DNA from 3 places in the Ensifer adhaerens genome. Region 3 is predicted to be linked to each of the others. Evidence: predicted binding sites of a transcription regulator. Region 3 holds the regulator's gene; each other region holds the start of a gene.

Region 1 (9,837 bases), on a different replicon from region 3:
CCCCAAGGCCAGATGGTCGGCGTAATCGGCCGCTCGGGCGCCGGCAAGTCGACGCTGCTGCGCATGATCAATCGCCTCGTCGACCTGTCTTCGGGCTCGATCGTCTATGACGGCACCGAGGTCTCGTCGCTTCGCGGCGCAGCGCTTCGCAACTGGCAGCGCGACTGCGCCATGATCTTCCAGCAGTTCAACCTGGTGCCGCGCCTCGACGTGCTCACCAATGTGCTGCTCGGCCGCCTCAACCACCGTTCGACGGTCTTGAGCATCCTCAACATGTTCACCCGCGAAGAACGCATCATGGCGATCGGCGCGCTGGAACGCCTCGGGATCGAGCAGACGGCCCTGCAGCCGGCCGGCACGCTTTCCGGCGGCCAGCAACAGCGCGTCGCGATCGCCCGCGCCCTGATGCAGCAGCCGAAGGTTCTGCTCGCCGACGAGCCGATCGCCTCGCTTGACCCGCTGAACGCCAAGATCGTCATGGATGCGCTGCGTGACATCAACGAGCGCGACGGCATCACAGTCATCACCAACCTTCATACGCTCGATACCGCGCGCAATTATTGCGAACGCATCATCGGCATGGCGCACGGCCGCGTCGTCTTCGACGGTCAGCCCAAGGATCTGACGGCGGCAGCCGTTGCCGAGATCTACGGCGCCGATACGGGCATCGAGGAATCGATGACCTCCACCAGCATCAACATTCCGACGGCTGAACCGCAGGAAGAAACGGCATCGGCCGGCCTCAAGCCGCTGGCACTGGCCGGCATCTGACGCCCGCCAGGATCGAAAGCCCGCGTCAAGGGCACCTCTTTGAAACCCAATAGATCCGGCTGAGCCGGACACACGGGAGAACCTTATGCTGAAAAAAGCTCTTCTGAGCGCCGTCGCGCTCCTCGCCCTCGTCGGCCACGCACAGGCTGAAGACCTCAAGGATTTCCGCATCGGCATCCTCGGCGGCGAAAACGAAGCCGACCGCCTGCGCAACTTCCAGTGCCTCGTCGACAAGCTGCCGGCTGCGATCGGCGTCGAAAAGGTCTCGCTGTTCCCGGCTGCCGACTATGACGGCGTTATCCAGGGCCTGCTCGGCGGCACGCTCGACTACGCCGAACTCGGCGCTTCCGGCTACGCCAAGATCTATCTGGCCAAGGCTGACGCCGTCGAGCCGATCCTGACGACCGTTCAGACCGACGGCTCGACCGGCTACCACTCGATCATGGTTGCCCGCAAGGATTCCGGCATCACCAAGCTCGAAGACCTGAAGGGCAAGAAGCTCGGCTTCGCCGATCCGGACTCGACCTCTGGCTACCTCGTCCCGCTCGTTACCCTGCCGGAAGCAATCGGCGCGCCGGTCAAGGAATTCTTCGGTGAGACCGGCTTCGGCGGCGGTCACGAAAACCTGGTTCTCGAAGTCGTCAAGGGCACCTTCGATGCCGGCACGACCTTCGGCTCGGGCGTCGGCGAATTCAAGGACGGCTACACCTCGGGCAACCTGAAGAAGATGGTCGACAAGGGCATCCTCGACATGAACGACCTCGTCGAACTCTGGAAGTCGCCGCTGATCCCGAATGGCCCGGTCGTCGTGCGCACCTCGATGAACGACGACATGAAGGCGAAGTTCAAGCAGTTCATGCTCGACCTGCCGAAGACCGACGCCGCGTGCTTCTCGGCCATCCAGGGTGGCGATTTCACCGGCTTCACCGAAGTCAACGCCGACTTCTACAAGCCGATCATCGACGCCCGCAAGGCAACGATCGGCGGCTGATAGACCGCATACCTTGGGAACGCTGGCCGCCCAAACGGCCAGCGTTTCCTTGTTTGAAGGGGTGTTCCGCGCCCATCCTCAGCGGATGTCTATCGCTTAGTTTTCACGCATTTCCTGATGGAAGGCCGCATGGCGCTTTCCTGGAAATGCCATAGAGGCCGGCGCGAGCCGGAACGATCATGGCAACTTCCCTGCTCCCGCGGCATCTGAGCGACAACGGCGCCGTCATTGAGCGCCACTGGCAGGAACTCAGTTCCCGCCGTAGGCTCTATTCCTGGCTCGGCTTCGGCGTTCTCTTCCTGGCTCTTTCGGGCTCGCTTTGGTTCGCCAACGATTCCAACGCCGGCAAGTTCTTCGATCGCCTGCCGCATTTCTTAGACTTCGTCGGCGACCTCGCGCCGCGTGACGGGCTGGAAATCTTCCGCGCCATGTTCGACCTGCCCTCGCCCTATGACGACGGCAGCTTCAAGTACAACTATCCCGAAGGCCGGCTCTACCTGACCGAGAGCTTCTACATTCCCGAATATGTGCACAAGATGCTGGAGACCGTGAACATCGCGATCTTCTCCACTGTCATCGGCACCGCACTCGGCTTCGTGCTTTGCTTCCTCGCCGCGCGCAACCTGATGCCCAACCCCTGGATCCGTGGCATTGTTCGCCGCATCATGGAGATCCTGCGCGCCTTTCCGGAAGTCGTAATTGCCGGCTTCTTCCTCGCGATCCTTTCGCTCGGGCCCATTCCCGCGATCGCTGCGGTCTCGATCCATACGATCGGTGCGCTCGGCAAGCTCTTCTACGAAGTGGTCGAAAACGCCGACATGAAACCCGACGAAGGCCTGCGCGCCGCCGGCGGCAACTGGATCGAGCGCGTCTGGTTCGGCATGGTGCCGCAGGTACTGCCGAACTTCACCAGCTATTTCCTCCTGCGCCTCGAGATTAATGTGCGCGCCTCGACCATCATCGGCGCCGTCGGCGGCGGTGGCATCGGCGAGTTGCTGCGCCTCTCGATCGGCCAGGGCCACCAGGCGAAAACGCTTGCGATCGTCATTCTGCTTTTCGCGACCATTTTCGCTGTCGACCAGTTTTCCGCTTGGCTCCGCCGTCGCCTTGTTGGCGAACAGTCCTTCCAGCTGGCCCAGTAGGTGCACGCATGACCACGACCACACGATTGAACCCGATGGAAATGGATGCGATCGCGAACCGCCATCCAGAACTCCTGAAATCCTCTACCTCCAAGCGCGTACGCACGGCAGCGGTTACCGGCGGTATCATCGTATATCTCATCTTCAGCTGGTGGTTCTTCTCGATCGGACAGGTGCTGGGCAATGCCAACTGGGGCATCGCCGGCACCTACCTCGCCGACTGGGTTTCCTACGAGGTACGCCCGGAAATCCACATCGCCCCTGACCGGACGATGAGCCTCAATTATCAACGAAATTCGCCGCTCGGACCGAACCCCAGTCCGGACTGGGTCGAACTCGACAAGGAAACGGTAACGCGCCGCGTTGAAATTCCGGCATCGGCAACACAGGCGGCAACGCCGAAGGCAAGCTCTTCCTTCAGCTTCATGACGCCAGGCTCTGCACTGGGGGGCGCGACCACCGTCGAAGCTCCGAACCGGGTCGAAACCCGAACGGAAGAGGTGCTGACGCGCGTCGTTGTTACCTATGACCGCTCGACCAGGGTCGAGATCGCCGACAGCCTGGTCAAGGCAACCCATGGCGGCGAGACCTTGGTGATGGCCGTAGACGGCGCCGACAGGGTGACACCGCAGGGCACGCTGCCCACCTGGGCAACGCAGAAGCGCCCCGGCGAGAAGATCGTGCTTGCTTTTGGCGCCACCGGCTGGGCCGAGGTCGAAGGTGACGAGGTTTCCATCCGCAACCGCTTCTTCGGCTGGGCGAATTTCCTCTTCGACACCAGCTCGCCCCTCTTCGGCAAGAGCTACGGCGAAGTCGCTTCGCTCATCATGTCCGGCGAGCGGATCGATCCGGCGCGTTCCAATCTTTCACTCGCCTGGAACAACATCCTCTACAATGCCGAGTGGCAGCATCTGGATGTCTGGACGAAGCTCCTGCAGACCGTCGTCATGGCCTTCGTCGGCACGCTCTTTGCGTCGCTGATCGCCTTCCCGCTCTGCTTCCTTGCCGCCCGCAACATCACGCCGAGCTTTATGACCAATCAGTTGGTCAAGCGCTTCTTCGACTTCCTGCGATCGGTGGACATGTTCATCTGGGCGCTGTTCTTCACCCGCGCCTTCGGCCCGGGACCGCTGGCGGGTATCTCGGCGATCTTCTTCACCGACACGGGAACGCTTGGAAAGCTTTATTCGGAGGCGCTGGAGAACATCGACGACAAACAGCGCGAGGGCGTGAAGTCGGTGGGTGCTGCGCCTCTGGCCGTGCAGCGCTTCGGCGTGCTGCCGCAAGTGTTGCCGGTTTTTGCCAGCCAGGCCCTCTATTTCTGGGAATCAAACACCCGCTCGGCGACGATCATCGGCGCTGTCGGTGCAGGCGGCATCGGCCTCAAACTCTGGGAAGCAATGCGCACCAATTCCGATTGGGAAAATGTCGCCTACATGGTGCTTCTGATCTTGCTGGTTGTCTTTATTTTCGACAGCATCTCGAACGCGTGCCGTTCGCGCCTGATGGGCAGCAAGGCACATTGACGACTGCCAGGCATTTGCGCGTCCGCCATCATGATGTTGTCATGGAAATCGGCTAGCTGCGCATCGCATCCCGCAAACAATCGACCCGCCGCCCAGGCGGGCCGGTCGCTACAAGAAAGTGAAGACCGTGCGCTATGCAATCTATTTCGCGCCGCCGGCGGACGACCGGCTGTCGCAGACCGCGTCCCGTTGGCTTGGCCGTGACGCCTTTACCGGCGAGGATCTCGATGCCTCGGCGATTGCCGGCCTCGACCAAGAGGTGCAGCGCGCACTGACGAGCGATCCACGGCGCTACGGCTTTCACGGCACGCTGAAAGCCCCCTTCGAGCTTGCAGAAGGCCGGGACGAGGACGAACTGCTGAGCATCTTCGAATGCTTCGCCGCCGACCTCGATCCCTTCGAGATCCCGGAGATCGTTCTCCATCAACTCGGCCCGTTCTTTGCCCTCGTTCCTTCGGCTCCTTCCGCAGAACTGCAGGACCTCGCCGAGGACGCTGTTCATCGCTTTGATCCCTTCCGCGCGCCGCTGTCGGATGCCGATTTCGTCCGCCGCAAGCCGGAAAATCTGCCTGAGCGCCAGCGGCGCTACCTGCGGGAATGGGGCTATCCCTATGTTTTCGAAGAATTTCAGTTTCATCTGACCTTGACCGGTCCAGTGCCCGCCGAGAACAGCGATTTCATGCGCCGGGCACTCGAAACGACCTTTGCCGAACACATCGGAAAGCCGCTTCACGTTACGTCAGTCGCACTCTTCGTCGAACCGGAGCGCGGCGCACCCTTTACTGTCCGCTCCCTGCTGCCGCTCGGCAGCGACACCCAACGAAAGATCGCATGAGATGAGCAAAGAACAGGTTTTGACCAACGCCCGCATCGTCCTCGAGGATAGTGTCCTCGACGGTTCGGTGCTGATCCGCGACGGCAAGATTGCCGACATTTCCGAGGGCACGGTTGCCAGCGGTGAGGACTTCGAAGGCGACTATCTGATCCCTGGCCTCATCGAACTGCACACCGACCACCTCGAAGCCCACTACTCGCCGCGCCCGGGTGTACGCTGGTTGAAGATCGCGGCGATTCAGGCTCATGACGCACAGGTGGTCACCTCCGGCATCACCACGGTCTTCGACTGCCTGCGCCTCGGCTCCGACGAGGACGGCGGCTTCCAGAAGGGCGAGATGCGCAGCATGGCCGACGCGCTGGCACAGGCCAAGGAAGAAGGCCGCCTGCGCGCCGACCACCTGATCCACCTCCGCTGCGAGGTTTCGACCTCCGACGTGCTCGATCACTACGAGGACTTCCAGAGCGACCCGCAGGTCAGGCTCGTCTCGCTGATGGACCACGCCCCCGGTCAGCGCCAGTTCCAGACGATGGACCAGTACACGCTCTACTACAAATCCAAGCGCGGCTTCTCGGACGAGGAATTCGCCCGCTTCGTCGAGCGCCAGCAGGCGCTTTCGGCAAAATATGCCAGCCCGCACCGCACAGCCCTTGCCCAGGATTGCGCCGCCCGCGGCATCACCATTGCCAGCCATGACGACGCGACCGTCGATCACGTCGAAGAATCGATCGGCTTCGGCATCAAGCTTGCCGAGTTCCCGACGAGCTTCGAAGCTGCCGAAGCCTCGCACCGCGCAGGACTGAGTGTACTCATGGGTGCGCCGAACATCGTGCGCGGCAAGTCGCACTCCGGCAACATCGCTGCCCGCGACTTGGCGGAGCGCGGCGTGCTCGACGTGCTGTCGTCGGACTATGTGCCATTCAGCCTGATCCACGCACCCTTCGTACTTTCGGACGAAATCGAATCCATCGACCTACCGAAAGCGATCGCCATGGTGACCTCGACGCCGGCCCGTACCGTCGGTCTCAATGACCGCGGCCGCGTTGCCGTTGGCCTGCGCGCCGATATCGCCCGCGTGCACCGCAAGGAAGGCATCCCGGTCGTACGCTCCGTCTGGCGCGAAGGACGGCGTGTCGCATGAGCGCGAACGAACAGGGCGCGCTCGTCGTCGTCGTCGGCCCGAGCGGCGCCGGCAAGGACAGCGTCATGGGCTTTGCCGCCCGACATTTTACCGACTGTCACGATGTGCATTTCGTCCGTCGTGTCATCACCCGCCCGTCGGATGCCGGCGGTGAAGTGCATGAAAGCGTCTCGGAGGATGAATTCGTCGATATGCAGAAGGACGGCGCCTTTGCCGTCTACTGGGATGCGCACGGCCTGAAATACGGCATCCCGTCCGCGGTGCTCCAGAATGTCCGGAACGGCATGACGGCGATCGTCAACGGCAGCCGCGGTGCCCTGCCGGCGTTCCGCGAAGCCTTCGGCGAAATCGCCGTCGTCGTCGTCACGGCAGAAGCGCCGGTGCTCGCGAAACGGCTTGCCGAACGCGGCCGTGAAAGCGAGGAAGAGGTGTTACGACGCCTCAGCCGCCTGGCGCCCGATGTCACCTCAGGCCCCGGCGTCAGCGTAATCGATAACAGCGGTCGGTTGGAAATCGCCGGCAATCGCTTTGTCGAGGTCGTTGAACGGTTGCGTATCAAGGCGGATCACGCGGCCTAGCGCGGCCCGCCTTCGCGACCGATAGGCCTCGAGTCGCTAGCACGCATCGCAACGAGCATTCTCAAGATATCCAGGCAATGGCCCCGAACCTCAGGTTTGGGGCCATTCTTTTTGCATGCGCCGGAGGTACGGCCGCCGGCCGAAATATTCCGCGAAATCAGATTTCTAAAGCAATCTCCTCAGCTACTTCATCGTGGTCTGGCGACCCGATCGCCCTTTCCTTTTCCGAGAGCTCCATAAATTTCCTCTTGTGGAACAAATTAATATGTATATACATTATATCCCGTGGAGGCGACCTTATGACCCAAATCTCGACCAGCAATCAGGCATCCGGCATCTGGCGCAACGTGCGTCTCGTGACGCTCGGCGAAACCGTCGAGGGGCTTGGTCTCGTCGAGGATGCAGCCGTCGCAGTCGTCAATGGGCGCATCGCCTATGCCGGTCCGGAGGGTGACCTTCCCGCCGAGTTCTCACGCGGCCTCGAAGCAACCGACGGCCAGGGCCGCGTGATGACGCCCGCCCTCATCGACTGCCACACCCATCTCGTTCATGGCGGCAACCGTGCCCGTGAGTTTCAGATGCGGCTCGAAGGCGCTACCTATGAAGAGATCGCACGCGCCGGCGGGGGCATCGTTTCCTCAGTGAAGGCAACCAATGCGCTGTCCGTCGATCAACTCGTCGAAAGCGCCCTGCCGCGCCTCGACACGCTCCTTTGCGAAGGAGTTTCGACCGTTGAAATCAAGTCCGGCTACGGGCTGAACGTCACGGCTGAACTCAACATGCTGCGCGCCGCCCGCAAGCTCGAAACGCTCCGTCCGGTGCGCGTCGTCACCAGCTACCTCGCCGCCCACGCGACGCCGGCCGACTACAGGGGGCGGAACGGCGACTACATCACCGACGTGGTTCTGCCAGGCCTTGACGCGGCCCATGGCGAAGGTTTGGTCGACGCAGTCGACGGGTTCTGCGAGGGCATCGCGTTCTCGACCGCTGAGATCGCCCGTGTCTTCGACCGCGCAAGGGCACTCGGCCTGCCGGTCAAGCTCCACGCCGAACAACTTTCCAACCTCGGCGGTGCCAAGCTCGCAGCTTCCTACGGCGCGCTCTCGGCCGACCATCTCGAATATCTCGACGCCGAAGGCGCCGCAGCGCTCGCCAGGGCCGGCACGGTCGCCGTGCTTTTGCCCGGCGCCTTCTATGCGCTGCGCGAAGAGCGCCTGCCACCGGTCCAGGCGTTGCGCGACGCCGGCGCGCATATCGCGATCGCTACCGACTGCAATCCCGGCACTTCGCCGCTGACCTCGCTGCTTCTGACCATGAACATGTCGGCGACGTTCTTCCGGTTGACGGTTGCCGAATGCCTCGCCGGTGCGACGCGTGAAGCCGCCCGCGCCCTCGGCTTGCTCGCCGAGACAGGAACCATCGAGGTCGGCAAATCGGCCGATCTCGCGCTTTGGAACATCGAGGATCCCGCCGAGCTCGTCTACCGCATCGGCTTCAATCCACTTCATGAACGCATCTTCAGAGGGCAAAGGACTGGTCAATGACCATCATTCTACACCCGGGCTCCGTGCCCCTTCGCGACCTCGAAACCATCTACTGGACTGGCGAACCCGCCCGTCTCGACCCGTCGTTTGACGCTGGCATCAAAAAGGCGGCCGGCCGCATCGCCGAGATCGTCGCTGGCAACGCGCCGGTCTACGGCATCAACACCGGCTTCGGCAAACTCGCCTCGATCAAGATCGACAGCGCCGACGTCGCGACGCTGCAGCGCAATCTGATCCTGTCCCATTGCTGCGGCGTCGGGGAGCCGCTCGCAGAAAACGTCGTACGTCTGATCCTGTCGCTGAAGCTTGTCTCGCTCGGCCGCGGCGCTTCCGGCGTCCGGCTCGAACTCGTGCGGCTGATCGAAGCTATGCTCGAAAAAGGCGTCATCCCGGTCATCCCAGAAAAGGGTTCGGTCGGCGCCTCCGGCGACCTCGCGCCGCTCGCCCACATGGCCGCAGTCATGATGGGTCACGGCGAAGCCTTCTTCGAAGGACGTCGCATGTCCGGCACCGAAGCGCTGTCCGCCGCCGGCCTGACGCCGGTCGTGCTGGCCGCCAAGGAAGGCCTGGCGCTGATCAACGGCACCCAGACCTCGACGGCGCTCGCGCTCGCAGGTCTCTTCCGCGCGTACCGCGCTGCGCAGGCAGCGTTGGTTACCGGTGCCATGTCGACCGACGCAGCCATGGGCTCTTCCGCACCCTTCCATCCCGATATCCACACGCTCCGTGGCCATCGCGGCCAGATCGATACGGCAGCTGCGCTGCGGGCGTTGCTCGCGGGCTCCGCAATCCGCGAAAGCCATATCGAAGGCGACGAGCGCGTACAGGATCCCTACTGCATCCGCTGCCAGCCGCAGGTCGACGGCGCCTGCCTCGACCTCCTGCGCTCGGTCGCCCGCGTGCTCGAGACCGAAGCCAATGCCGTCACCGACAATCCGCTGGTTCTTTCGGACAACTCGGTCGTCTCCGGCGGCAATTTCCACGCCGAGCCGGTGGCTTTTGCAGCCGACCAGATTGCGCTTGCTGTCTGTGAAATCGGCGCGATCTCGCAGCGCCGTATCGCGCTGCTCGTCGACCCTGCCCTCTCCTACGGCCTGCCGGCCTTCCTCGCCAAGAAGCCGGGCCTGAACTCCGGTCTGATGATCGCGGAAGTCACCTCGGCGGCGCTGATGTCCGAGAACAAGCAGCTCTCGCATCCGGCGTCCGTCGACTCGACGCCGACCTCGGCCAACCAGGAAGACCATGTCTCCATGGCCTGCCACGGTGCACGCCGCCTGCTGCTGATGACCCAAAACCTGTTCTCGATCAT
Region 2 (9,837 bases), 1.6 Mb from region 3:
TAACGGGTCCGGCTGAGCGAAGCGCTCAAGCGGCGCGGGCGGTTTCCAGCGACATCGGACGTTCGAGAACAGTGCCTTCGATGGCGGCAACCGCTTTCATACGCTGGAGCAAGTTTTCATTCACTTCCCAGGCAACGGCAACGGCAAAGACCGAGCCGATGCGATGCGGTTCGGCAATGCGCTCGCCGGGGCATCCCATGCGGCGGAACATGCGCTCCAGGAACACGTCGGTAACCGTAACGATATGGCTGATGCCGGAGGCGAGGCCGAGCTCACCGACGCCGCACATCAATTCGGCCGCTGCAACGGTGACCTGATTCGAGGCGCGGTCCTGCGAAATCTCCGGCTCGATGCAGAAGCGGCTCGATTCCCATACCGAGGCGCTGCGGATTTCCGGATTGTCGCCGAGCAGGATCGGGAAGGTGTCGTCCAGCATGTTGGGGCCGAGCGTCGGCAGCAGCCGTAGCGCGCCACGCAGACGACCGGTGTCGGGGGCATAGGAGAGCACGTAGAGCGGATTTGCCTTGTCGTAGTTGTCGATTTCCCACTCGCCGTCCGTCTGCACATCCCATTTCAGGAAATCGTGAAAGACGCGCTTGCGCAGCCGAAACATATCGTCGACTGCCTGCGGGTGCTGTGCGCGGGTCTTTCCGTTCAGGATCCTGATCATCTTTTTCTCCATCCTTGTTTGGGGATGGGCGGATGCTGTCAGGCCGGCGGCGGTCGCGTAACTGTCGGTAGTGACAGTTTAAATCAGCGATCTTTCCCACTAGATTTCGAGGGGTTTTTTGGAGGGCTTGGCGCGAGCTGCGTCAAACGGTGGGGATCAGCGCATGGCGGACGGCCTGGGCAACAGCCTGCGTATTGGAGACGACATTGAGCTTGCGCCTCGCATTGGTCATGAAAAAGCGCACGGTGCGCTCGGAAATGCCGAGAATCGTTGCGATCTCCCAATAGCTCTTGCCGGCAGCGGCCCAGGTCAAAACCTCGGTCTCGCGGCCGGTGAGCCGCATGTCGCGGGTCGAAATGCTGCCGGCCATCGCGCCGTGCTCCAGCATGGCGGCGTGGAAGAGATTCGCCGCGAGCTGGAAATCGCGCAGGTGATGGCGCCGATAGATCGTCCACTCGTCAGCCGGCATGTTGACGTTGATCGCCAGCATCGCCATCCGGCCGGCCGGTGAGGGGAGCGGCAGGGCGACGCCCTCGGTCGAAAGACCGATCTCCTGCGCCGCCTGGAACAGCGGCTCGCAGTCCGCGAAGCGGTGTCGCGCCATCGTCCACTCCACCGGGCGAACGCCGCCAAGCGCCAGTTTCAGTATGGGATCGATTCGATGAAGGCCGCGCGACCGGTAGATTTCTGCGGCATAGGCACCGAAGGTGTGATGCAGCCGGCAGATCTTGAGTTCGTCCGCGTAGGGCTCGGCTTCCAGATACAGGAGATGGGCGATGCGGAACGTGCGGCGCATCAACGTAAAGAAATGAGCGGGCTCGACACAGCCGCCGCATTCCAGGATTTCCAGCATGTCGAGGACAGCCTGCTGCTCAGTCATGCCACAACACCGAATCTCGTCCGAGGCTCCAGCATGGTTAGGGGTTCACCTTTTGTCCAGCGCAAACTTACCTGTTTGGTGTGTAATACCAATTTTGCAATTTTCGATTGCCGACCGTCGCGGTCGGTTTGCGCGAGCCTGCGGTAGAGGATGATTCCGCTGTGATTCTCGGGCGATAGAGCGCCGCGCTCAACGATTGCGCGGCGCCTGGATATGGCATTGGGGGCGCCGGTGCGGCGCCCGAACTCCGCGAAGATCGAAGGCGATCTCCGCGGTATCATTTCAGCCCGGATGGCTGGCTTCGACGACCGCGAGAGCCGCCATGTTGACGACCCCGCGCGACGTGACCGAAGGCGACAGGATGTGCGCGGGAAGCGCCGAACCGAGAAGGATCGGGCCGACATGCAGGCTGTCGGTCATGGTCTTGACGACGCCGAGCGTGATGTTGGCGGCATCGAGATTGGGGAAGACCAGGAGGTTGGCTTCGCCAGACAGGCTGCTGTCTGGCATGACGCGGTGGCGCAGCGCTTCCGAGATCGCTGCATCGCCATGCATTTCGCCGTCGACTTCGAGATCGGGCGCCAGTTCCCGCACGAGCTGAAGCGCCTTGCGCATCTTGGTGGCGCTTTCCGAATCGCGCGAACCGAAGTTCGAGTGCGAGACGAGGGCTGCACGCGGCGTGATGCCGAAGCGGCGGATTTCCTGCGCGGCCATGACAGTCGTCTGGGCGATTTCCTCGGCGCTCGGGCAGTAGCTTACATAGGTGTCGGTGAAGAAGGTGGCGCCGCGCTGGGAGATCAGCAGGCTCAAGGCCGAGAAGTCGAGCACGCCTTCACGCTTGCCGATGATCTGCGAAACGTCGCGCATGTGCCTGGAGTAGCGTCCTTCGACGCCGCAGATCAGCGCATCGGCTTCGCCGCGCTTGACGGCAAGTGCGCCGATGACCGTCGTGTTGGTTCGCACGATAGTGCGGGCGGCTTCCGGGATGACGCCGAGACGGCCGACGAGGGCGAAGTAGTCCTCGACATAGTCGCGGTAGCGCGGATCGCCCTCGGGGTTGACCACTTCGAAATCGACATCGGGACGGATGCGCAGGCCGTAGCGGCGCAGGCGGGTCTCGATGATCTGCGGGCGGCCGATCAGGATCGGGCGGGCAGTACCCTCTTCGAGCAGCACCTGAGCGGCGCGCAGCACGCGCTCGTCTTCGCCTTCGGCAAAGATAACCCGGTTCTTCTGGGCGTTCTTGGCGGCCGCGAACACCGGCTTCATGATGAAGCCCGAGCGGAAGACGAAGCGGTTCAGCTTGTCGAGGTAGGCGTCATAGTCCTGGATCGGACGGGTGGCGACACCGCTTTCCTCAGCCGCCTTGGCGACGGCCGGCGCGATGCGCAGGATGAGGCGCTGGTCGAAGGGCGAGGGGATCAGGTAGTCCGGGCCGAAGACCGGGGTCTCGCCGGAATAGGCGCGGGCGGCAACATCGGACGGCTCTTCGCGGGCGAGACCGGCAATGGCGCGGACCGCCGCCATCTTCATTTCTTCGTTGATCGTGCTTGCGCCGCAGTCGAGCGCGCCGCGGAAGATGTGCGGGAAGCAGAGAACGTTGTTGACCTGGTTCGGGAAGTCCGAGCGGCCGGTGCAGATCATCGCGTCCGGGCGGGCGGCACGGGCGGCTTCCGGCATGATTTCCGGCGTCGGGTTGGCAAGCGCCATGATCAGCGGCTTTTCGGCCATCTGGACCAGCAGTTCCGGCTTCAGCACGCCTGCGGCGGACAGGCCGAGGAAGACGTCTGCGCCGCCGATGCTGTCGGCGAGAACGCGGTTGCTGCTGTCCTGCGCATAGATGGACTTCCACTCGTCCATCAGCACTTCGCGCCCCTTGTAGACCAGGCCTTCGAGGTCGTGGACCCAGATGTTCTCGCGCTTGGCGCCGAGCGTCACGAGCAGGTTGAGACAGGCAAGTGCGGCCGCGCCAGCGCCGGAGGTGACGATCTTCGCCTTGGCGATGTCCTTGCCGGCGAGTTCCAGGCCGTTGAGGATGGCGGCGGCGACGATGATGGCAGTTCCGTGCTGGTCGTCATGGAAGACCGGGATCTGCATCTTTTCGCGCAGGCGGCGCTCGACCTCGAAGCACTCGGGCGCCTTGATGTCTTCAAGATTGATGCCGCCGAAGGTGGGCTCCAGCGCCGAGATCACGTCGACCATGCGCTCGATGCTCGACGCGTCGATTTCGATGTCGAAGACGTCGATGCCGGCAAACTTCTTGAAGAGAACCGCCTTGCCTTCCATCACCGGCTTGGAAGCCAGCGGACCGATATTGCCGAGGCCGAGCACGGCCGTGCCGTTGGAGATCACGGCAACCAGGTTGGCACGGGCGGTGAAATCCGCAGCCGTTTCCGGGTTGTCGCGAATGGCGATACAGGGTGCTGCCACACCCGGCGAATAGGCAAGCGCCAGGTCACGCTGGTTGCCGAGCGGCTTGGTGGGCTGGATTTCGAGCTTTCCCGGGCGAGGGTAACGGTGGAAGAAAAGGGCCTGCTGGTCGATGTCGCCGCTGGCCGGACCTGTCTGGGATTTCGTTTTGTCGCCCGTGTTCATGCTCTCACATTCCTCATTCGTGGTCGTGCCTTTTGGCATGAATTCGGAGCGAGGTACAGTTTTGCCGTGCTGATTTCGGGAGCCGGACAGGCAGCAAGGCGCTCATGTCATCTTCCTGAAACACGAGTCTGGTTTTCACGGAGGCAGGAAGCGTAACCAGAGACGAGGCTGGCATGACGGCGGCGCAGCAAGACAACTCCGTACGAAAGCTCAGGACGTTGTTCATCTCCGACGTCCATCTCGGCTCCAAGGCCGCCAAGACGGACTACCTGCTTGATTTCTTGCGGTACCACGAAGCCGAAACGATCGTGCTTGTCGGCGATATCGTCGACGGGTGGCGACTGAAGCGCAGCTGGTACTGGCCGCAGAACTGCAACGACGTGGTCCAGAAATTGCTGCGCAAGGCGCGCAAGGGTACGCGCATCGTCTATATCCCCGGCAATCACGACGAGTTCCTGCGCGATTTTCCCGGCGTGCACTTCGGCGGCATCGAGGTGGCGCAGCGCTATCTCCACGCGGGCGCCGACGGCCGCAAGTATCTCATATTGCACGGCGACGAGTTCGATGTGGTAGTGCGCAATGCCCGCGTGCTGGCCTACCTCGGCGACTGGGCCTATGACACGGCGATCGCCATCAATATCGGCCTGGCCGCCATCCGCCGTCGTCTCGGCATGCCCTATTGGTCGTTCTCCTCCTGGGCCAAGCTCCAGGTCAAGCATGCTGTGAACTTCATCGGCGAGTTCCAGAAGGTGGTTGCCGACGAGGCCCGTCGCTACGACGCACAGGGCGTGATCTGCGGACACATCCACCATGCCGTCATCGAGGACATCGGCGATATCCGCTACATCAACACCGGCGATTGGGTGGAAAGCTGTACCGCGATTGCCGAGCACCACGATGGCACGATGGAGCTCATCACCTGGCACCAGATGCGCGGCGGTGCCCTCGAGGGCGAAGCCGACAAGCTGCTTGCGCAATTGCTGACCCAGCGCGCCGCCTGACCCCAGAGGCGGCAGGCCGGTCCTGTCGCGAAAACTAGGTTATGGCGAGGCATGCCCGGGCTGTGCTAGAGATCACGTACAGCCATCCAGGTCAGCCGATGATTCCCTCCTCAGCGCCCGCATATGTGGGCCCTCCGCCGCGCCATTTCGCGCTTCGCATCGCCTTGCTCTTCTGCGCGCCGCTGATCGTCAACGGCTTCGCGATGCCGTATTTTCCGATGTGGCTCAGCACGCTCTCGATGACCGACTTCGAGATCGGCGTCGTGCTGGCGCTGCCGATGTTCGTGCGCGTCATCACCGCGCCGATCGCGGGCGTCATTGCCGACCGTCTCGGCGAGCGTGCGATCGTGCTGATCTGGTCCGGGTGCCTGTCGCTGGCGACCGCCCTGGTGCTCTTCTACTTCCGCGACTTCTGGCCGGTGCTGGTCATCTACACACTGCAATCGGCCGTCTATTCGCCCTATGTGCCGATCGTCGAGGCGATTGCGCTCTCGGGCGTGCGCCGCTGGGGTTTCGACTACGCCCATATGCGGCTCTGGGGTTCGGTTGCGTTCATCGGCGCGACGATGCTCGGCGGCTGGATGGTCGGTATCTTCGGCAGCGACATGGTGCTGCCGGCGATGGCGATCGGGTTCGGGCTGACCATCGCCATGGCGTATGGGGCACCCCGGGTCGGCAAGCCCCGCCGGCCGTCACCGATCACCGCGCTCACGGAGCCGCCGCCGAAGTCGCTGCGACAGCTCGACCTGCAACTGCTGTTGATCGGTGTGACGCTGGTGAACGCCAGCCATGCGATGCTCTTCGCTTTCTCGGCGATCTATTGGCAGCACATCGGCTATAGCGGTACCGAAATCGGCCTGCTCTGGAGTGCGGGCGTGGCGGCTGAGGTGACGATGTTCATCTTTGCCAAGGCGATCAGCCGTCGGTTCAGCGTCTGGGTGATGATCCTGTCCGGCTGCTTTCTCGCCGTGGTGCGCTGGATCATCTTCCCGATGGATCTCGGCTTCAGCGGCTACTTCATCCTCCAGTGCTTCCATGCCTTCACCTATGCGATCATGCACACGGGCATGCAGCACAAGCTGGTGGAGCGGGTGGTGGAGTCGCAGGAGGCGTCCGCCCAGGGGCTCTATTTCTTCTATACCGGCATCTTCACCGCGATCTTCACGTTCCTGTCCGGCTATTTCTATGCCTGGTACGGTGTAAAGGGATTCTATTCGATGTCGGTCGTCGCCTTTGCCGGCTGCTGCTTCGCGGGCGCCGCCTGGTACCTTCAGCCCCAGAGACGCGGTTCCGGCGGGAAGACCAGCGACGCCTCGTAGCGCAGGCCCGGCGTGCGATCTGCGGCGAGCAACAGCGGCCCGTCGAGGTCGACGAAATCGGCGCCCTGGGCGACGAGGATTGCCGGCGCCATCGCCAGCGAGCTGCCGACCATGCAGCCGACCATGATCTTCAGGCCAAGTGCGGTTGCCTGATCGCGCATTCGCAGCGCCTCGGTGAGACCGCCGGTCTTGTCGAGCTTGATGTTGACGGCATCGTAGCGGCCGACGAGGGCGGCAAGGTCGCCGGTCGCGTGCACGCTTTCATCCGCGCAGATGGGGACGGGCCGGGCGATCGTCGCCAGTGCCTCGTCGCACCCGGCAGGGAGCGGCTGCTCGATCAGGTCGATGCGCTCCTCCGCGCAGATCGCAAAATGATAGGCAAGCGTTTCCGGCGTCCAGCCTTCATTGGCATCGAGAATGATGCGGCTCTTCGGCGCGCCGGCCCGTACGGCGCGGATACGCGCGGCATCGTCCGGCGTGCCGACCTTGATCTTGAGCAGGGCACGGTGGGCGTATTTTGCGGCCTGCTCGCGCATTGCATCCGGTTCGGCCAGCGACAATGTGTAGGCGGTGGTCAATTCCTGAGGGGAGGGAATGCCTGCAAGTATATGAACGGCCTTGTTTTTCTGCTTGGCTTCGAGATCCCATAGTGCGCAATCGACGGCGTTGCGGGCGGCACCCGGCTTCATCTGGCGCTGTAAATCGACGCGGCTGAGGCCTGCCTCGATATGGGGGCGGATGGCGGCAACCTCGGAAAGTACCGACTCGATCGTTTCGCCGTAGCGGCCATAGGGCACGCACTCGCCGGCGCCGGTGTGGGTGCCGTCGCTGATTCGGCAGGTGACGACACTTGCCGTCGTCTTGGAGCCACGCGAGATCGTGAAGGTGCCTGCGATCGGGAAATGTTCCACTGAAGCATCGAGGGAAAGTGACATGAAAGCGTCTCCGGCGAGCAATCTGAGGGTCCGGCATCGCCGCCGGCCCAACGTGCGGGTGACAGCTACGGTGCGAGCCGTTATGACGGTGTAAGCATTTACGAATCTTTACGGCGCCGCGCGTTGAGACGCACAAAGGCCGCTGTAACACTTTAGGTCTGCTGCATAATTCTGTCCTTAGGTCGATTCTGATTTAAGGGATTATGCGATCGCAAATCAGGAAAACCGAGACCACGTGACGCAATCCGCCCGCAAGCTTACCGCCGATGTCGAACTGGCCGAAAGTGCCGGTGGGCGAAGCTATGTCTTCACGGGCACCTGGCGGCACGAAACCGCGGAAGCGATGGCAAAGAAGCTCGATGGCCTCGCACGCAAGAGCGATGGCGTCACGCAGTTCGATCTCTCCGGCGTGACGGCGATGGATACGGCCGGTGCCTGGATCATCCGACGCTTCATGACCCGCATTGCCGGCACTTCGCGCGACGACGTGCATTTTGCCGAGGGCGGGCAGCGGTATATCGAGCTTATCGACGCCTTGCCGGCGGAACTGCGCGCGCCGGAAAAAGGCAACGGGCACGTTCCGTTGTTCCAGCGTATTTTCGCGCCGGTCGGCGAGGCGATGGTGGCGACCTGGGACGATATCGTCGCGGCCATGTACATTCTGGGGTCCGCGGTGCGCGGCGCCCAGCTCAAGCTCGGCCGGCACAGCGGCGTCTCGCCGGCGGCGATCGTTCATCAGATCGACCGGATGGGCGTGATGGCGGTACCGATCATCACGCTGATGTCTTTCCTGATCGGGGCGATCATTGCACAGCAGGGCGCATTCCAGCTGCGCTACTTCGGCGCCGAAGTCTTCGTCGTCGATCTCGTCGGCATCCTGCAATTGCGCGAAATCGGCGTTCTCTTGACGGCGATCATGATCGCCGGCCGCTCAGGCAGTGCCATCACCGCCGAAATCGGCTCGATGAAGATGCGCGAGGAGGTGGACGCGCTGAAGGTGATGGGGCTAAGCCCGATCGGCGTCCTTGTCTTTCCGCGCCTCGTCGCGCTCACCGTCGCGCTGCCGCTGCTGACGATCATCGCGAACTTCGCCGCTTTGACCGGCGCGGCCCTGGTTGCCTGGGGCTATTCGGGCATCACGATCCCGACCTTCCTTGCGCGCCTGCAGGAAGCGGTCGATTTTTCGTCGGTCGCTGCCGGCATGATCAAGGCGCCGTTCATGGCGCTCATCATCGGCGTGGTCGCAGCCGTCGAGGGTTTGAAGGTCGGCGGCAGCGCCGAATCGCTTGGCCGGCATGTGACCTCTTCGGTGGTCAAATCGATCTTCGTGGTGATCCTGATCGATGGGCTCTTTGCCATGTTCTACGCAGCAATCAATTTTTAAGGCGGGGAACAGCGTGAGCGCAGTCGAGAAACGACACGAGGAAGATGAGGCGACGGAAGCGGACGGGCGCGAGTCGGTGCTTTCCGTTCGCGACCTGACGGTTGGCTTCGGCTCCAACATCGTGCTCGACAAGCTGAACCTCGAAATCTACCGGGGCGAAATCCTCGGCTTCGTCGGCGCGTCCGGAACCGGGAAGTCGGTGCTGATGCGCACCGTGCTCAGGTTGCTGGCGAAGCGTTCGGGCAAGATCGAGATCCTGGGCGCCGACTACGACAAGATCACCGAGGGTGAGCGCATCGCGCTCGATATGCGCCTCGGCGTTCTCTTCCAGCACGGCGCGCTCTTTTCGGCGCTGACGGTACGCGAAAACATCCAGGTGCCGATGCGGGAATACCTCGATCTGCCGCAGAGCCTGATGGATGAACTGGCACGGGTGAAGATAGAGCTCGTGGGCCTGGCGCCGGAAGCGGCGGAGAAATACCCCTCAGAGCTTTCGGGCGGCATGATCAAGCGCGCGGCTCTCGCACGGGCGCTGGCGCTCGATCCCGATCTGGTCTTCCTCGACGAGCCCACCTCGGGCCTCGATCCGATCGGTGCCGCGGAGTTCGACGAGCTCATCGCCAAGCTGCGCGACACGCTGGGATTGACCGTGTATATGGTGACTCACGACCTCGACAGCCTCTTTTCCGTCTGCGACCGCATCGCGGTTCTCGGCAAGAAGAGGGTGCTAGTGGAGGGTACGGTAGAAGACATGCTGGCCTGCGACGACCCTTGGGTGCAGTCCTATTTCCGTGGCAAGCGGGCTCGAGCGATCGTACGCCACGATCCATGACTGGGAGCATCCGGTGCTCAAGCCAATCGCTTGGGAGCCGAAAGATGCGCCGGAAACTGAAATGCAAGAGGTTCTTCGTGGGTTCATTTGAACACACGGCGCTCCAGTGAATGCGGTTTTGGCGCCCAGGCGTCGAGATACGAGGTAGAGCCGGTGAAGCGGCCACGAAGGTAGTCGGTACGAATGGAAACGAAAGCGAACTACGCCATTGTCGGTTTCTT
Region 3 (9,837 bases):
GGCCGTCCAGCTCGCGCTTGGTCAGGTCAAATCCGTCGCCGGCGGCTTGCTGCGCTTGAGCGGCGAGGAACTTGCGGCGCTCCAAGGCGGCACCGCCAATCTCCGCTCGACGCTTGCATCCAAGGGTGTCGCCCTTGCCGGCGAAGGCGAGCCCTACATGGTCACCGTCGCCCAGCACTTCAACGCGATGACTGCGGCCAACCGTTGGCTCATGACGGCGGTCGTTCTGTTGATCGCGATTGCCGGCGGCATCTATGCCATTCGCAACGTCGCCACCCGCTTCCGGGCGCGCAACCAGGTTGAGCGGGTCATTCTCGGCTCGCTGATCGTTGCCTCGTCCATTGCCATCCTGACGACGGTCGGTATCGTCGCCTCGATGCTGTCGGAAGCCGGCCGTTTCTTCACCATGGTCTCGCCGTTCGAGTTCTTCTTCGGCACGGTCTGGGATCCGCGCTTCGCTGCTGCCGGCAGTGGTGGTGCCTCCGGTCAGTTCGGCTTGATCCCGCTTCTCGCCGGCACGCTCTACATCGCCTTCGTCGCCATGCTCTTTGCGGTGCCGATCGGCCTTTTCGCAGCCATTTACATGGCGGAATATGCAAGCCCGCGCCTGCGTTCGACCGCAAAGCCGCTACTTGAAGTGCTCGCCGGCATCCCGACCATCGTCTACGGTTTCTTCGCACTGGTAACCGTTGGCCCGTTCCTGCGTGACATCTCGGCGCAGCTGAACGGTCTTGCCACCGGCAACTACCAGAACTTCATCCAGGCGCAGAGCGTTGTCACCGCCGGCATCGTCATGGGCATCATGCTCATCCCGTTTGTGTCGTCGCTCTCCGACGACATCATCACCCAGGTGCCGCGTGCACTGCGTGACGGCTCGCTCGGTCTCGGCGCCACCCGCTCGGAAACGGTCAAGAAGGTTATCCTTCCAGCAGCCCTCCCGGGCATCGTCGGCGCGCTGCTTCTGACCGCCTCGCGCGCCGTCGGCGAAACCATGATCGTGGTGCTGGCAGCCGGTGTGGCGGCCCGCATGCAGATCAATCCGTTTGAACCGATGACGACGGTGACCGTGAAGATCGTCAACCAGCTCACAGGCGACCTCGAGTTCACCTCGCCGCAGACGCTGGTGGCCTTCGCGCTGGGCATCACGCTCTTCGTCATCACGCTCGGCCTCAACATTTATGCGCTCTACATCGTGCGCAAATACCGGGAACAGTACGAATGACCGACATCGCTTCCCCGACCGTCCGGATCTCCGCCCGTCCCGCATCCGCCAAGCGCGATATCGGCATCAAGCGACGCTATGCCGCCGAACGCCGGTTCCGCGCCTACGGTATCGCCGCAATCAGCACCGGTCTCTTTTTCCTGGCGCTGCTGCTGTGGACCGTCATTTCCAACGGCTACACCGCATTCCAGCAGACGACGATCACGCTGCCGATCGAGTTCACCGAAAAGGTCATCGACCCCAACGGCGAACGCACGACCGACAGCAAGGTCCTGATGACTGCCAACTATCCGCTGCTGGTGCGCGACGCGCTCGTCAAGCAACTCGGCATCGACGCGACCAAGCGCCCGCTCGTCAAGCAGGCGACCGACATGGTCTCTGCGAGCTCCCGCACGCTGCTGCGCGACATGGTCGTGGCTGATCCGTCCATCATCGGCAAGACCGTTCCGGTCACGCTGCTGGCAGAAGCCAATATCGACTCCGCCAACAAGGGTCAGATCGACCTCAAGGTCGACGAGAGCAAACGCAAGGTCAAGGACCAGCAGGTCACCTGGATGAACGAGCTTGCAAGCGCTGGCATCCTGAAGAAGAGCTTCAACACCGGCATCTTCACCTTCGGCGCCTCCAGCCGTCCTGAAGCGGCAGGCGTCGGCGTTGCTGCCCTCGGTTCGTTCTACATGATGCTGATCGTGCTCGTGCTGTCGCTGCCGATCGGCGTCGCCGCCTCGATCTATCTCGAAGAGTTCGCTCCGAAGAACCGGCTCACCGACCTGATCGAGGTCAACATCAACAACCTCGCGGCCGTTCCGTCGATCGTCTACGGTCTGCTGGGCCTCGCCGTCTTCATCAACTTTGCCGGCATGCCGCGCTCGGCGGCTGTCGTCGGCGGCTTCGTGCTGACGCTGATGACGCTTCCGACGATCATCATCGCCACCCGCGCGGCCTTGAAGGCGGTTCCCCCGTCGATCCGCTCGGCGGCACTCGGCCTTGGTGCCTCGAAGATGCAGACCATCTTCCACCACGTGCTGCCGCTGGCAATGCCGGGCATCCTGACCGGTACGATCATCGGTCTTGCCCACGCGCTTGGCGAAACCGCGCCGCTTCTTCTGATCGGCATGGTCGCCTTCGTCGTCGATTTTCCCGGTTCGCCGATGGAACCGTCGACGGCGCTGCCGGTGCAGATCTACATGTGGGCCAACGAGGCGGAACGCGCCTTCGTCGAGCGCACCTCCGGCGCGATCATCATCCTTCTCATCTTCCTCGTCGTCATGAACCTTGGCGCCATTCTGTTGCGACGTCGCTTTGAGCGCCGTTGGTAGTGAGGTAATTACTATGAACATCATGTCAGAAGCAGCAGTCGAGAAGGCCTTGGATCAGAAAATGAACACCGTGCCCTACAAGATGATCGGCAAGGATGTGTCGGTCTACTACGGCGAGAAGCGGGCGCTTTTCGACGTCAACCTCAACATCCGGGAAAACACGGTAACGGCGCTGATCGGCCCGTCCGGTTGCGGCAAGTCGACCTTCCTGCGCACGCTGAATCGCATGAACGACACCATCGAGAACTGCCGCGTCACCGGCAAGATCACGCTCGATGAGGACGACATCTACGATCCGACCATCGACGTCGTCGAACTGCGCGCTCGCGTCGGCATGGTCTTCCAGAAGCCGAACCCGTTTCCGAAGTCGATTTACGACAACGTGGCCTACGGTCCGCGTATCCATGGACTTGCCCGCACCAAGGCGGATTTCGACGAGGTCGTCGAGACCAGTCTGCAGAAGGCCGGTCTGTGGAACGAGGTCAAGGACCGCCTGCACGAGCCGGGCACGGGGCTTTCCGGTGGCCAGCAACAGCGACTGTGCATTGCGCGCGCCGTTGCCGTTAGCCCGGAAGTGATCCTGATGGACGAGCCCTGTTCGGCACTCGACCCGATTGCGACCGCCAAGGTCGAGGAACTCATCCACGAACTGCGCACGAACTTCACGATCGTCATCGTGACCCACTCGATGCAGCAGGCCGCCCGCGTTTCGCAGCGCACCGCCATGTTCCACCTCGGCAATCTCGTCGAGGAGAACGACACCGACAAGATGTTCACCAATCCGGATGACCAGCGCACCCAGGATTACATCATGGGCCGCTTCGGCTGAGGCCAATTACGGCTGCAACAGTAACTGGAAAGCGCCTGTAAGGATCGACGATCATGTCCATGCATATCATGTCCGCCTATGACGAAGAATTGAAGTACCTGACGCGCCGCATCTCGGAGATGGGCGGTCTTGCCGAGCAGATGGTTGCCGAATCCGTTCGCGCCCTGGTCAATTCCGACCTGGCTTTGGCGCAGAAGGTGATCTCGGACGACACCATTCTCGACGATGCCGAGCGCCAGATCGGCGAGAAGGCGATCGTCACGATCGCCAAGCGCCAGCCGGTCGCCGCCGACCTTCGCGAGATCATGGGGTCGATCCGCATCGCCTCCGATCTGGAGCGTGTCGGCGACCTCGGCAAGAACACCGCCAAGCGCGTGATCGCGGTTGCCGGTTCCGGCATTCCGCGCAAGCTCGCACGCGGTCTCGAGCACCTTGCTGAGCTCGCTCTGGTGCAGCTCAAGGAAGTGCTCGACGTCTACGCCTCGCGCTCGCCGGAAAAGGCCAACAGCATCCGTGAGCGCGACGAGGAGATCGATGCGATCTACACCTCGCTGTTCCGCGAATTGCTGACCTACATGATGGAAGACCCGCGCAACATCACGCCCTGCACGCATCTTCTGTTCTGCGCCAAGAACATCGAGCGTATCGGCGACCACGCTACCAACATCGCCGAGACGATCTACTACATGGCGACGGGTGCCCAGCCGGAAGGCGAGCGTCCGAAGGATGACAACACGTCGACGTTGGGCTCGGTCAACGACTAGGTTGGAGCGGGATGCGAGGGGAAGCTGCCTACACTCTTCTCCATCCCTTTCTAGCGCCGAACGCGCGTTCGCAATGCATGCCCCATGAATATCATCCGGTCGCGGCTCCGGTCGCGGCCCCGAATTCCTGTATCTGAAGCACGCGGCTTTCGCACCGTCTTTGAAAACGGCGGTTGTGCTCCAGATTTAGAGTGTCTGAGCGCCGGACGGTCCACTGGACCCACACGGCACTCACGGTAAGGAGTGGTTACCTGATGTTGCCAAAAATCGCCGTGGTCGAGGACGAAGAGGCGCTGAGCGTCCTGCTGCGTTACAATCTGGAAGCGGAAGGCTTCGACGTCGATACGATCCTCAGAGGTGACGAGGCGGAGATCCGGCTTCAGGAACGTCTGCCCGATCTCCTCATTCTCGACTGGATGCTGCCCGGCGTCTCCGGCATCGAGCTGTGCCGTCGGCTGCGCCAGCGCCCGGAAACGGAGCGGTTGCCGATCATCATGCTGACGGCGCGCGGCGAGGAGAGCGAGCGCGTTCGTGGTCTGGCGACCGGGGCAGACGACTATGTGGTCAAGCCGTTCTCGACGCCGGAGCTGATGGCTCGCGTCAAGGCGATGCTGCGCCGGGCGAAGCCTGAAGTGCTCTCGACGTTGCTGCGCTGCGGCGACATCGAGCTCGACCGGGAAACCCACCGCGTTCATCGCCGTAGCCGCGAAGTTCGCCTGGGGCCGACGGAGTTCCGCCTGCTGGAGTTCCTGATGTCCTCTCCGGGCCGCGTTTTTTCGCGTTCGCAGCTGCTGGACGGGGTCTGGGGTCATGACATCTATGTCGATGAGCGCACCGTCGACGTCCATGTCGGCCGCCTGCGCAAGGCGTTGAACTTCTCGACCATGCCCGACGTCATTCGCACGGTCCGCGGCGCCGGATACTCGCTCGAGAGCTGAGAAAGACGACTTGAAGCCAATAAAAAAGGGGCCAGTCGGCCCCTTTTCCTTTTGTTCCCGTGCGGCGCCTCAGCGCATCCGACGGCGCTCGGCCGAGGGCTGGTAGGCAAGCCGTGCATGGAAGCTGCAATAGGGCGAGGATTCCGGCGAGTCATTGCCGCAGAAGTGGAACTCTTCCTTCAGCGGGTCGCCGATCGGCCACTTGCAGGTGCGCTCGGTGAGCTGGGTCAGCTCGAGGCGGCGCGACATCGGCACGACCACGTCGGTGCTGATGCTGAAATCCTGCTCTGCCACGAGATCGACTTCGATCTCTTCCTTGAGAACCGTGGCGCCGGACGGGCGGGCAACGGTGCGGGTCGCAACGCGCGCGGCGTAGTTCGGTGCGCGCGGGGCCGAGGTCGGCCGCTTCGGACGGGCCGCAGCGGTGGTGCTGCCGCCAGCCTTGGCGCGTCCCGGGAGGCTCAGGCGATGAACCTTGCCGATGACAGCGTTGCGGCTGACACCGCCGAGCTGTGCCGCGATCTGGCTAGCGCTCAGGCCCTCGGACCAAAGCTTCTTCAGTTTCTCCACCCGCTCGTCAGTCCAGTTCATTTCTGCACTCTCCGTTCTCAGCGTTGGGGATGGCAGAATCCCTCACCGCACCCCGGCTGAACCCCGAGGCTGCAAACGCGATAACTCTTTTGGTGACTAGGTCCGCCGCATGCGTCTAGTAATTGAATGTTAACGTACTGACCGTCGGACTCCGTGGCAAGAGTCCGGGGAATCGAGCCGAATCGAATTCGTAGTTTTCCCCAACTTGCTCGATCAGCGTTGCATTTTTGCAAGCCCTTCCGACTGATTTTTTCGCCGCAGGGAAACGGGCCTTGTCATCGCGCTGCAAGGCTTGGTTTTGTTGACATTGCAGTGCGAAATGGGAATAGTGCCTGCGCCGCCGCAAGGCGGCATTTTTGATTTTTATCGGGCCGCACGAAGCCGCGGGATCGATGCCGACTGGAGTGAAGGAGAGCCTCGCATGACTGCAACCACGCCGCTTTATGATACCTACATGCGCGCGCCGTTGCGTTTCGAGCGAGGAGAGGGCGTGTGGCTGATTGCCGAAGATGGCTCGCGCTACCTCGACTTCGCTGCTGGCGTTGCCGTGAACTCGCTTGGTCATGCGCATCCGCACCTCGTCGAGGCGCTGAAGGCACAGGCCGAGAAGGTCTGGCACCTTTCCAACCTGTACGAGGTTCCGGGTCAGGAAAGCCTTGGGCGTCGCCTGGCAGCCGTCACCTTTGCCGATCGGGTCTTCTTCACCAATTCCGGTGCGGAAGCGCTGGAGTGCGCGATCAAGACGGCGCGGCGCTATCACTTCGCCAAGGGGCAGCCCGAGAAGTTTCACGTCATCACCTTCGAGGGTGCCTTCCATGGCCGCACCATCGCGACGATTGCGGCCGGCGGCCAGCAGAAATACATCGAAGGTTTCGGGCCGAAGGCGCCGGGTTTCTACCAGGTTCCGTTCGGTGACATCGCAGCCGTCAAGAATGCGATCACCGAGGAGACTGCGGCGATCCTGATCGAACCGATCCAGGGCGAGGGCGGCATTCGTCCGGCGACCAAGGAGTTCATGCAGGAATTGCGCGCGCTCTGCGACGAGTTCGGCCTGCTCCTGATCCTCGACGAGGTTCAGACCGGCGTCGGCCGTACCGGCAAGCTATTCGCCCATGAATGGTCGGGTATCCGCCCGGATATCATGGCCGTGGCCAAGGGCATCGGCGGCGGTTTCCCGCTCGGCGCTTGCCTTGCGACGGAAGAGGCGGCTGCCGGCATGGTGGCGGGCACGCATGGTTCCACCTATGGCGGCAATCCGCTGGCCATGGCCGTCGGCAACGCCGTGCTCGACGTCATCCTCGCGGACGGCTTCCTCGCCCATGTGCGTGATGTCGCGCTCGTCTTCCGCCAGGGCCTTGCCTCTCTGAAGGACCGCTTCCCGGATGTCATCGAGGACATCCGCGGCGATGGCCTGATGCTGGGCATCAAGGTGAAGGGGCCCTCGGCCGATCTCCTGAAGGAAATCCGCGCCGAGAAGCTCCTGGCCGTCCCGGCCGGCGACAACGTATTGCGCCTGCTGCCGCCGCTGACGGTGACGGCGGAGGAAGCGCGCGAGGGTCTCGCACGCATCGAGCGCGCTGCCGAGGCAGTGCGCAAGGCCGGCGGCAACGCTGCCGCTTAACGGATAGGACCGACGCCGACACAGGGTGTTAGAATGATCTTCGTGCGTTCACGCGGAATGCGTGGCGCACCAGGGATCGATTTTTCAGACAGGAACCGAGTACGATGGCAGGCACCAGACATTTTCTCGATCTTTCGGCCATGACGGCCGCCGATCTCCGGACGATCATTGACGATGCCCGCGTCCGAAAGGCGGCGACCAAGGCCGGAACCGCCGAGAAGCCGCTCGCCGGCAAGATGCTGGCGATGATCTTCGAAAAGCCGTCGACCCGTACACGCGTCTCCTTTGATGTCGGCATGCGCCAGCTGGGCGGCGAAACCCTGTTTCTTTCGGGCACCGAAATGCAGCTCGGCCGCGCCGAAACGATCGGCGACACCGCCAAGGTCCTGTCGCGCTATGTCGACGCGATCATGATCCGCACCACCGACCATCGTCGTCTTCTGGAGCTGGCCGAGCATGCGACAGTGCCTGTTATCAACGGCCTGACCGACGATACGCATCCTTGCCAGATCATGGCCGATATCATGACCTTCGAGGAGCATCGCGGACCGGTGAAGGGCAAGACGATCGCCTGGACCGGTGACGGCAACAATGTGCTGCACTCGCTGATCGAAGGCTCCGCCCGTTTCGGCTATCGGATGAACATGGCCGTGCCGCTGGGTTCCGAGCCGCAGGACAAGATCCTGAACTGGGCCCGTAACAACGGCGGCGAGATTCTGCTGTGTCATGATGCCGAGCAGGCTGTCGCCAATGCCAACTGCGTTGTTACCGACACCTGGGTGTCGATGAACCAGGAGCACCGCGCCCGCGGTCACAACGTCTTCCAGCCCTATCAGGTCAACGAGGAGCTGATGAAGCGTGCTGCGTCCGATGCCCTTTTCATGCACTGCCTTCCGGCGCACCGCGGCGAAGAGGTGACCGACGAGGTGATCGACGGCCCGCAGTCGGTGGTCTTCGATGAGGCTGAAAACCGTCTGCATGCGCAGAAGTCGATCATCGCCTGGTGCATGGGCCTCGTCTAAGCGGCTTGCAGGTACGAGCGCTGCGCGGCCAGCCGATCGCGTAGCGCTTCGGTAGGCGCGTGGCTGGCTATTGACATTGCCGCAGCGCGACACGATCTAGGCGGCAAGCGGGGCGCTCCTGGCAACAGTGAAGCGCTGACTGCCATGGGTGGTGTGCAGCGCAATGGCGAACGGCACATGCCCGGTGGACTATCCGTTCATCGCGGGATCAATTGAGACAGCGGGCACGTTGCGCCGAGGGATAGGAATGTCCCTGGCGCAATGCAGTTGGCTGATGCAGGGAGCAAGACATGACTGACATGACGCCAGGGCTTGGTGAGTTCGACTTCGCCGGTGACGATCACGTCGTGCCTTTCCAGGTGGAAGGCCTCGATGTGCGGGGGCGTGCCGTACAGCTCGGCCCGATGCTCGACGCTATCTTGGAGCGCCACAACTATCCGCTGCCGGTCGCGCGGCTTGTTGCCGAGACCGTCGTCCTCACGGTTCTGCTCGGCACGTCGCTGAAGTTTGAAGGCAAGCTGATCGTCCAGACCAAAGGCGACGGTCCAGTCGATCTGGTGGTTGCGGATTTCTCGACGCCCGACCGTGTGCGCGCATATGCCCGCTACGATGCGGACGCGCTGGCCGTTGCCGAGAAGGATGGCCGCACTCGCTCGCACGAGCTGCTCGGAAAGGGCGTGCTCGCCTTTACCATAGACCAGGGCGCTCACACTCAGCGCTACCAGGGCATCGTCGCGCTGGACGGCGCCACGCTGGAAGAAATCGCCGGCGTCTATTTCCGCCAGTCGGAGCAGATTCCGACGAAGGTCAGGCTCGGTGTTGCTGAGCTGCTCGATCGCGATGAAAACGGCAAGCCGCGCCATCGTTGGCGTGCCGGTGGCATGGTCGCCCAGTTCCTGCCGGAAGCGCCTGAGCGCATGCGCCAGCCCGACCTTTCCGGCGGCGACGGCGATGATGGCGAAAGCGTCTTCGAGGATGACGATCTCTGGGCGGAAGCCAAGGTGATGGTCGAAACGATCGATACCGACGAGCTGACGGACCCGATGGTCGGAACCGAGCGGCTGCTCTACCGGCTGTTCCACGAACGCGGCGTTCGCGTCTATGAGCCGCAGGCGGTCTTTGACCGTTGCAGCTGCTCGCGCGAGAAGCTTCGTTCCGTGCTCGCCAATCTGGAAGCGGACGATCTCGAAAGCACCCTCGAGGATGGCGTTGTGAAGGTGACCTGCGAGTTCTGCTCCACCACCTACCGTTTCGAAGCAAGCGAAGTGCGTCCGCAGTAGCGGGCGCCTCCGGTCATTTGGCCGGGGTAGCTATTTGAGGCACGCAAATCCCGACGGAAAAGCGCCTCACTCTTAATCCTGGAATTGCTTTAGTTCAGGGTGCGCACGAGCCCGGGTGAATCGAGCGAGAAGGCGGGGATGGCCACGTTGAAGGTCTCTCCGCCTTCCGCTTCCATGCTGTAGTGGCCGAACATCACTCCCGACGGTGTATCCAGCGGGCAGCCCGACGAATATTCATAGGTGTCACCGGG

What was found. Region 3 encodes PhoB, which activates phosphate uptake and scavenging genes when phosphate is short. Its sites were predicted from a motif close to TGTCATNNANCTGTCAT; they were not measured.
Region 1: a site for PhoB is predicted at 4,457-4,473, ahead of LAC81_RS32515 (DUF1045 domain-containing protein). Genes of this name have one in related genera too.
Region 2: a site for PhoB is predicted at 4,251-4,267, ahead of LAC81_RS08810 (UDP-2,3-diacylglucosamine diphosphatase). Genes of this name have one in related genera too.

What each region holds. Positions count from the first base shown of each region.
Region 1 is NZ_CP083350.1:2,727,818-2,737,654, reverse strand. Features, by position in the region: gene phnC (phosphonate ABC transporter ATP-binding protein) at 1-771, shown strand, start outside; gene phnD (phosphonate ABC transporter substrate-binding protein) at 857-1,762, shown strand; gene phnE (phosphonate ABC transporter, permease protein PhnE) at 1,942-2,904, shown strand; gene phnE (phosphonate ABC transporter, permease protein PhnE) at 2,913-4,430, shown strand; gene LAC81_RS32515 (DUF1045 domain-containing protein) at 4,558-5,265, shown strand; gene LAC81_RS32510 (alpha-D-ribose 1-methylphosphonate 5-triphosphate diphosphatase) at 5,267-6,406, shown strand; gene phnN (phosphonate metabolism protein/1,5-bisphosphokinase (PRPP-forming) PhnN) at 6,403-6,984, shown strand; gene hutI (imidazolonepropionase) at 7,284-8,528, shown strand; gene hutH (histidine ammonia-lyase) at 8,525-9,837, shown strand, end outside.
Region 2 is NZ_CP083349.1:1,791,539-1,801,375, reverse strand. Features, by position in the region: gene LAC81_RS08825 (acyl-homoserine-lactone synthase) at 26-670, opposite strand; gene LAC81_RS08820 (helix-turn-helix transcriptional regulator) at 813-1,550, opposite strand; gene LAC81_RS08815 (NADP-dependent malic enzyme) at 1,833-4,145, opposite strand; gene LAC81_RS08810 (UDP-2,3-diacylglucosamine diphosphatase) at 4,319-5,146, shown strand; gene LAC81_RS08805 (MFS transporter) at 5,245-6,465, shown strand; gene dgcA (N-acetyl-D-Glu racemase DgcA) at 6,417-7,400, opposite strand; gene LAC81_RS08795 (ABC transporter permease) at 7,636-8,784, shown strand; gene LAC81_RS08790 (ABC transporter ATP-binding protein) at 8,798-9,616, shown strand; gene LAC81_RS08785 (MlaD family protein) at 9,800-9,837, shown strand, end outside.
Region 3 is NZ_CP083349.1:151,672-161,508, forward strand. Features, by position in the region: gene pstC (phosphate ABC transporter permease subunit PstC) at 1-1,222, shown strand, start outside; gene pstA (phosphate ABC transporter permease PstA) at 1,219-2,541, shown strand; gene pstB (phosphate ABC transporter ATP-binding protein PstB) at 2,555-3,370, shown strand; gene phoU (phosphate signaling complex protein PhoU) at 3,421-4,134, shown strand; gene phoB (phosphate regulon transcriptional regulator PhoB) at 4,389-5,072, shown strand; gene LAC81_RS00725 (GcrA family cell cycle regulator) at 5,142-5,663, opposite strand; gene LAC81_RS00730 (aspartate aminotransferase family protein) at 6,085-7,284, shown strand; gene argF (ornithine carbamoyltransferase) at 7,389-8,306, shown strand; gene LAC81_RS00740 (Hsp33 family molecular chaperone) at 8,597-9,586, shown strand; gene apaG (Co2+/Mg2+ efflux protein ApaG) at 9,676-9,837, opposite strand, start outside.